2 linked regions of the Pelosinus sp. IPA-1 genome follow. The main gene of each other region encodes a partner of the protein of the gene in region 2 in a complex. Links are inferred from orthologs where the notes say so. Each region holds a gene or a part of one and is shown on either strand. Other genes may lie near its edges.

The links.
Region 1: the proteins of secA (region 2) and secY are in contact, whole or in part, in a crystal structure (PDB 3DIN), measured with the Thermotoga maritima proteins. The link is inferred for Pelosinus sp. IPA-1 from one-to-one orthologs. Residues at the interface, in WP_004082002.1 of Thermotoga maritima: Glu261, Ala262, Arg263, Lys300, Ala301, Arg302, Thr303, Ile304, Ile305, Leu323, Tyr324, Asp325, Pro326, Val329, Ser330, Tyr333, Ile336, Lys340, Phe345, Val349, Glu363, Phe364, Tyr374, Ser375, Gly376, Gly377, Glu393, Ile395, Thr482, Ser483; in WP_004081795.1 of Thermotoga maritima: Glu108, Gly109, Glu110, Glu111, Ala236, Glu237, Arg238, Arg239, Ile240, Thr241, Ile242, Gln243, Tyr244, Ala245, Arg246, Arg247, Val248, Thr249, Gly250, Arg251, Arg252, Val253, Tyr254, Gly256, Ala257, Ser258, Thr259, Tyr260, Leu261, Pro262.

What each region holds. Positions count from the first base shown.
Region 1 is NZ_BSVC01000013.1:8,876-12,205, reverse strand. What follows is about bases 298-3,296. They hold secY (preprotein translocase subunit SecY), read right to left. Parts: upstream 2,426-3,296; coding sequence 1,169-2,425; downstream 298-1,168. Other genes in these bases: rpsE (30S ribosomal protein S5), read right to left, coding at 3,085-3,296; rpmD (50S ribosomal protein L30), read right to left, coding at 2,887-3,072; rplO (50S ribosomal protein L15), read right to left, coding at 2,426-2,866; QSJ81_RS23600 (adenylate kinase), read right to left, coding at 507-1,154; map (type I methionyl aminopeptidase), read right to left, coding at 298-504. Also shown: more of map, read right to left, coding at 1-297; more of rpsE, read right to left, coding at 3,297-3,330. UniProt on the Escherichia coli protein: The central subunit of the protein translocation channel SecYEG. Consists of two halves formed by TMs 1-5 and 6-10.
Region 2 is NZ_BSVC01000011.1:72,749-76,177, forward strand. The notes cover bases 23-3,120. They hold secA (preprotein translocase subunit SecA), read left to right. Parts: upstream 23-360; coding sequence 361-2,880; downstream 2,881-3,120. Other genes in these bases: QSJ81_RS22595 (hypothetical protein), read right to left, coding at 23-139. In the rest of the region: more of QSJ81_RS22595, read right to left, coding at 1-22. UniProt on the Escherichia coli protein: Required for protein export, interacts with the SecYEG preprotein conducting channel.

The sequences.
Region 1 (3,330 bases), on a different replicon or contig from region 2:
ATGCCCAACATAATCACGCACTACACCAAATCCATGTTGTTCTGCGTGAACCTGAACGGCATGGGAAATGTCGCTTAGACGATTGCCTATGACGGCTTGTTCAATACCCTTATACAAAGACTCTTCTGTAACATCCAAAAGCTTTTGCACTTCAGCATCTACTTCACCAACAGGCACTGTAATCGCGGCATCACCATTGTATCCATTTATTACCGCTCCAATATCAATACTAACATTATCTCCAGTTTTTAACTTTCTTAATCCTGGAATGCCATGTACTACTTCTTCATTTATTGAAGAACAAATGTTTCCTGCAAAACCATGGTATCCCTTAAAAGCAGGGATAGCATCACGGCTTTTAATATATTTTTCGGCGATCTGATCCAGATCTAGCGTAGTAACTCCGGGCTTAACAGCTTTTTTAACTTCAGCTAGTGTTTCAGCCACTATCTTACCTGCATCACGCAAGTAATTGATTTCCCGCTCTGATTTAAGGATGATCATACCTACTCGCCCCTCAAGCTGCGAACTATATCAGAAAATACCTTATCGATCGCTTGACGTCCATCAATTTCGCTATAAAGACCTTTGTCTTGATAGTATTCAATTAATGGCTTCGTCTGACCGTTATATACGGATAAACGCTTTGTAACCGTTTCTTCCGTATCATCAGCACGTTGATATAATTCACCATCGCATTTATCACATTTACCGTCAACTGTAGAAGGATTAAATAATACATGGAAGGTAGCGCCACAACCTTTGCAGATACGACGCCCTGTCATGCGACTAATTAAATCTTCCGTAGGAACAGTGATGTTTACTACACGATCTAGTTTTATTCCGAGTTCAACCAGTGTACCATCTAAAGCGTTCGCTTGTTCAATTGTACGCGGGAACCCATCTAGAATAAAACCTTTATGACAATCGGGTTTAGCCAGTCTTTCTTTTACTATCCCAATAGTGATACTATCAGGTACTAGTTGCCCAGCATCCATACAAGCTTTCGCTTGTTTGCCAAGTTCAGTTCCTTCCTTTACAGCAGCACGAAACATATCGCCTGTTGATATGTGGGGGACTTGAAACTCTGCAACTAATTCAGCCGCCTGTGTACCTTTACCAGCCCCAGGCGGTCCCATTAACAGGATATACATGCGAAGCGACCTCCCTACTTCATAAAGCCTTGATAGTGACGCATTAGAACAATGGCCTCTATTTGCTTCATTGTGTCAAGTGCCACGCCTACCACAATTAAAAGGGCGGTACCGCCAAAATTTAACCCTGGAATATTTGTCACAGCTGCAATAAAGTTGGGCAGTATGGCAATACCTGCAAGAAACACTGAACCTGCAAGGGTGATTCTGGTCATGACTCGATCCAAATAATCAGCAGTCGGTTTACCCGGGCGCAGTCCTGGAATAAAACCACCGTATTTTTTCATGTTCTCTGCCATATCCGATATGTTCAAAGTAACCGCAGTATAGAAATACGTGAAGAAAATAATGAGTAGCGCATACAATGTTGTTTGTAGCGGCGTACCCCACGCAAACCAGCCTGCCACGGTTTTTACCCAGGGAATATCAACAAACTGGGCAATAGTTACTGGAAACATCAGCACGGATGACGCAAAGATTATTGGTATAACTCCCGCCTGATTTACTTTCAGCGGAATGTGAGTAGAGTGACCACCATAGGTTTTACGACCAACTACTCGTTTAGCATATTGTACCGGAATTCTTCGTTGACCTTGTGTAATGGCAATTACCAAAACAATCATGGCCACAGCAATAATTACGAATAACAATACATTGAAGAGATTAATGGTACCTGCGGCAAGATATTGATATAACATATACAAACCATCAGGTAATCTTGATACAATCCCGGCAAAGATAATTAGCGAAATGCCATTACCAATACCTTTTTCAGTAATTTGCTCTCCAAGCCACATTAGGAAAGTAGTTCCTGCTGTAAGTGTCAATGCAATCAATATCGTAGAAGCAATGCCTGGATTAATAATTGCGGCTTTCAGTCCAATTGCCATACCAATTGCCTGAATAAATCCTAGAAGAACGGTGCCGTAACGAGTAATTTGTGTTAACTTTTTACGACCTTCCTCGCCCTCTTTAGACCATTGTTCAAAGGTTGGAACAACAACAGTTATCAGCTGCATAATAATAGAAGCATTAATATAGGGTGTAATACTCATTGCAAAGATAGAAAACTTACTCAATGCTCCACCAGAAAACAAATCTAGTAAACCAAACAGGTTACCACTAGAAAACATTTGTTCAATAACAGAAACATCTACTCCAGGAACTGGAATATGCGTTCCAGCTCTGAATACTAAAAACATGGCTAGGGTAAAAACTACCTTTTGTCTAAGCTCAGTGATCTTTAGTATATTGGACAGAGCAGAAAGCACTTAGACCACCTCAACTTTTCCGCCAGCTGCTATAATTTTTTCTTCAGCTGACTTAGTGAAGCCGTTAGCAATAACAGTAAGTGATTTTGTCAGTTCGCCGTTACCCAAGATACGTACGCCGTCACGAACATTTTTCAATACACCAGTTTCAACTAAAGCTACAGGGTCAACAACTGAACCATTTTCAAAACGATTCAAGTCAGAAATATTTACTTCTGCATAATCTTTTGCAAATTTGTTGTAAAAACCGCGTTTTGGCAATCTACGGTAAAGAGGCATTTGACCGCCTTCAAAACCAGGACGAGTACCGCCGCCAGCGCGAGAATTCTGACCTTTATGACCTTTACCCGATGTTTTGCCAAGACCTGAACCCAAGCCGCGACCAACACGAGTGCGCACTTTCTTTGAACCAGGCGTAGGTGCTAATTCATGCAATTTCATTATTAGCGCCTCCTCTCTAATTAGTCTTGTATTTCTTCAACCGTAACTAAATGCTCCACTTTGCGAACCATGCCGCGGATAACTGGAGTATCTTGTTGCATTACGAAAGTATTTGTTTTCTTAAGCCCCAGAGCCTTTACAGTAGCTCGTTGATCTTCTGGTCTGCCGATCAGGCTTCTGGTAAGAGTGATTTTGAGTGTTGCCATTATAATTCCTCCTTAACCCAAAAGTTCCTGAACGGTTTTACCGCGAAGTGCGGCTACTTCTTCAGCACGTTTCAATTGCTTCAAACCGGTTAAAGTAGCACGTACCATGTTATTAGCATTAGAAGAACCAAGGGATTTAGTTAAGATATCATGAATCCCGGCAAGTTCAAGTACCGCACGTGCTGGACCACCAGCAATAACACCAGTACCTTCTGATGCAGGTTTCATAAATACTTTACCAGCGCCGAATACACCTAC
Region 2 (3,429 bases):
TATGAGCAAATTCTTCTCTGCTGAAGAAATTTTTTTCTATTAATAACTCTATTAGCGTGCTAATTGCCAGTGTGTTTTTGTAATCTGTATCTTTCAAGTCAGCGATTTGTCCGATGACATTAATGCTATTGGCTTGCATATATATTCCCCCTTGCGTTAGATGGTATTATACTACTAAGTATTTCCATTTTTACAAAGAAATATACAGCTTGATTCAAGAAGTTATACTTTCTAAGGAAGCTCACTAAGTTTATTTATTTTGACTTATCTACTATCTTTTGATAAAATTTTAAATTAGGCATATACTGTAAACTAATAGAAGAATATGATATATGCCAACTATTAAGGAGTTGATACCTGTTGCTTAAATTTTTAAGAAATCTATTCGGTGATGATAACGAAAAAGAAATAAAACGTATGATGAAATATGTAGAGCAAGTAAATACAATTGAGCCAACTATGCATAAGCTGAGTGATAGTTCACTGTCAGCTAAAACAGTTGAGTTTAGACGACGTTTGGAAAAGGGCGAAACCTTGGATGATATTTTGCCTGAAGCATTTGCGGTTGTGAGGGAAGCGTCACGTCGTGTACTTGGAATGCGACATTTTGATGTGCAGATCTTAGGTGGTGTTACCCTGCATGAAGGTAATATTGCGGAGATGCGTACAGGGGAAGGGAAAACTCTTGTAGGTACCCTTGCTACTTATTTGAACGCACTTACAGGTGAAGGGGTACATGTCGTTACAGTGAATGATTACTTAGCGAAACGGGATAGCGAGTGGATGGGCAAGGTATATCGCTTTTTAGGCTTATCCGTTGGTTTGATTGTCCATGGACTGGATTTTGTTGATCGTAAACAAGCATATCATGCAGATATTACATACGGTACCAACAATGAATTTGGTTTTGATTATCTTCGTGATAATATGGTTATCTACGCGGATCAAATGGTACAACGTCCATTAAATTATGCCATTGTGGATGAAGTAGATAGTATCTTGATTGATGAGGCCCGCACACCTCTTATCATTTCCGGACCAGGGGAGAAATCAACAGAGTTATATCATGTAATGGCAAGAATTACTCCTAAGCTCAAAGAAGGAGAAGACTACACGGTAGATGAAAAAACTCGTACCGTAGCACCTACGGAAAGTGGTATAGCGAAAGCGGAAAAATTACTAGGTATCAAAAATTTATATGACCATGAAAATATTGAAATGTCCCATCATTTTACCCAAGCACTAAAAGCCAAAGGTTTAATGAAACGGGATCGGGACTACGTGGTAAAAGACGGAGAAGTCGTTATTGTCGATGAATTTACAGGCCGTTTAATGTTTGGTCGTCGTTATTCCGATGGTCTTCACCAATCCATTGAAGCAAAAGAAGGCGTAAAAGTAGAAAGGGAAAGCCAGACATTAGCTTCGATTACTTTCCAGAACTATTTCCGTATGTATAAAAAACTGTCAGGTATGACAGGTACGGCAAAAACGGAAGAGGCAGAATTCCGGAAAATTTACAAGTTGGATGTTATTACTATCCCAACCAATAAAGAAGTTAGCCGTGAGGATTTACCTGATGTAATTTACAAAACTACTCGGGCTAAATACAAGGCCGTAGTGGATTCCATTGTGGAACGCCATGCGAAGGGTCAGCCTGTATTGGTAGGAACCACCTCCATTGTACAATCAGAACATTTAAGTGATATGCTGAAGAAGAAAGATGTACCCCATAATGTTTTGAATGCTAAATTCCATGAGATGGAAGCACAGATTGTAGCGCAGGCTGGTCAGTTAGGGGCTGTCACAATCGCTACCAATATGGCAGGGCGTGGTACGGATATTGTATTAGGTGAAGGCGTAGCGGAGTTAGGTGGACTTCACATCATTGGTACGGAACGTCATGAAAGCCGCCGGATTGATAATCAGTTACGTGGCCGTGCAGGTCGTCAAGGCGATCCTGGTTCGTCCCATTTCTACCTATCCTTAGAAGATGATTTGATGCGTTTATTTGGTTCCGACAATATTGCTACTATCATGGATAAGTTAGGTATGGAAGAGGATGAACCCATTGAGCATAGTTTAATCACTCGTTCTATTGAACAGGCCCAAAAGAAAGTAGAAGGCCGCAATTTTGACATGCGTAAGCACGTGTTAGAATATGATGATGTAATGAACCAGCAGCGGGAAGTGATTTATGGACAACGCCGCCAGATTTTGGTGGGGGAAAACATGAAGGAAAATATTTTCCATATGATCGAAAAGTTGGTAACCCGGGGTATGGAGCTATTTGCCGACGAAAAACTGTATCCAGAAGAATGGGGTTACCAAGGATTAATCGAGTATTGTGAGGAAATATTTGCACCAGAAGGCCAGTTGCAAGAAGAAGATCTAAAGAAATTGAGCCGTGAAGAACTACAAGCTGAATTACTGCGGGTAGCAACTGTTTCCTATGACGCACGAGAGGCTTTGTTTGGCAGCGACAATATGCGTGAAATGGAAAAAGTCGTTATGTTAAAAGTAGTTGATTCCAAATGGATGGAACATTTAGATGCAATGGATACGTTACGCGAAGGGATTAGTCTGCGTTCGTATGGTCAACGTGATCCTTTAATTGAATATAAAATTGAAGCATATGATATGTTCCAACAACTCATTGATTTGATTCAGGAAGATATTGTAAAATATATATTCCGCGTAAATATTGTGGCTCCACCGGAGGATCGTTTGCAGCAAGCCCATGCTGTACATGGAGATGATGCAGAAGAACCAGTGGAAAAACACCAGCAGCCGGTCGTCAATAAAGATCATACTGGTCGTAATGATTTATGTCCTTGCGGTTCTGGTCAGAAGTACAAAAAATGCTGCGGTGCTGCGAAGTAAGGAACTTGTAAAGAATGAAGAGATATAATAAAGTATGAAACGCAGAGGGCACAGAGAACACAGAGGAATGGAGAGGGTAAAATAATATAGACCTCTCTGCGTCCTCTGCGCCTCTGTGGTTAATCGTCTCCTTGTATCCGTATTAGCGGATTCACGTTTTCATGTTTAAATATTTATATCATAATTTTTAATTTATTGGAGTTGATACAGTTGTTGTTAGAAGATTTGCGAGTGCAGATTGCTGCTTTTGAACAAAAATTAGTTGAAGTGAGGGCTTCTCTTTGACGTTGCTGGCAAAGAAGAGCGCATTTCTCTATTAGAAGATCAGATGGGTGGGCCAGGATTCTGGGATGACACGAATGCTGCCCAAAAAGTGGCTCAAGAACTAAACGTACTTAAAGATAGTGTTGCTCAATTTGAACAGCTATCTGCTGAATATGAAGATTTAGGTTTGCTGTGGCAAATGGGTATGGAAGAAAAGGATGAAAGTGTATACCCAGAAGTAGTAGCAGCCATTGATAAAATGACTCAAGATATTGAACGTTTGGA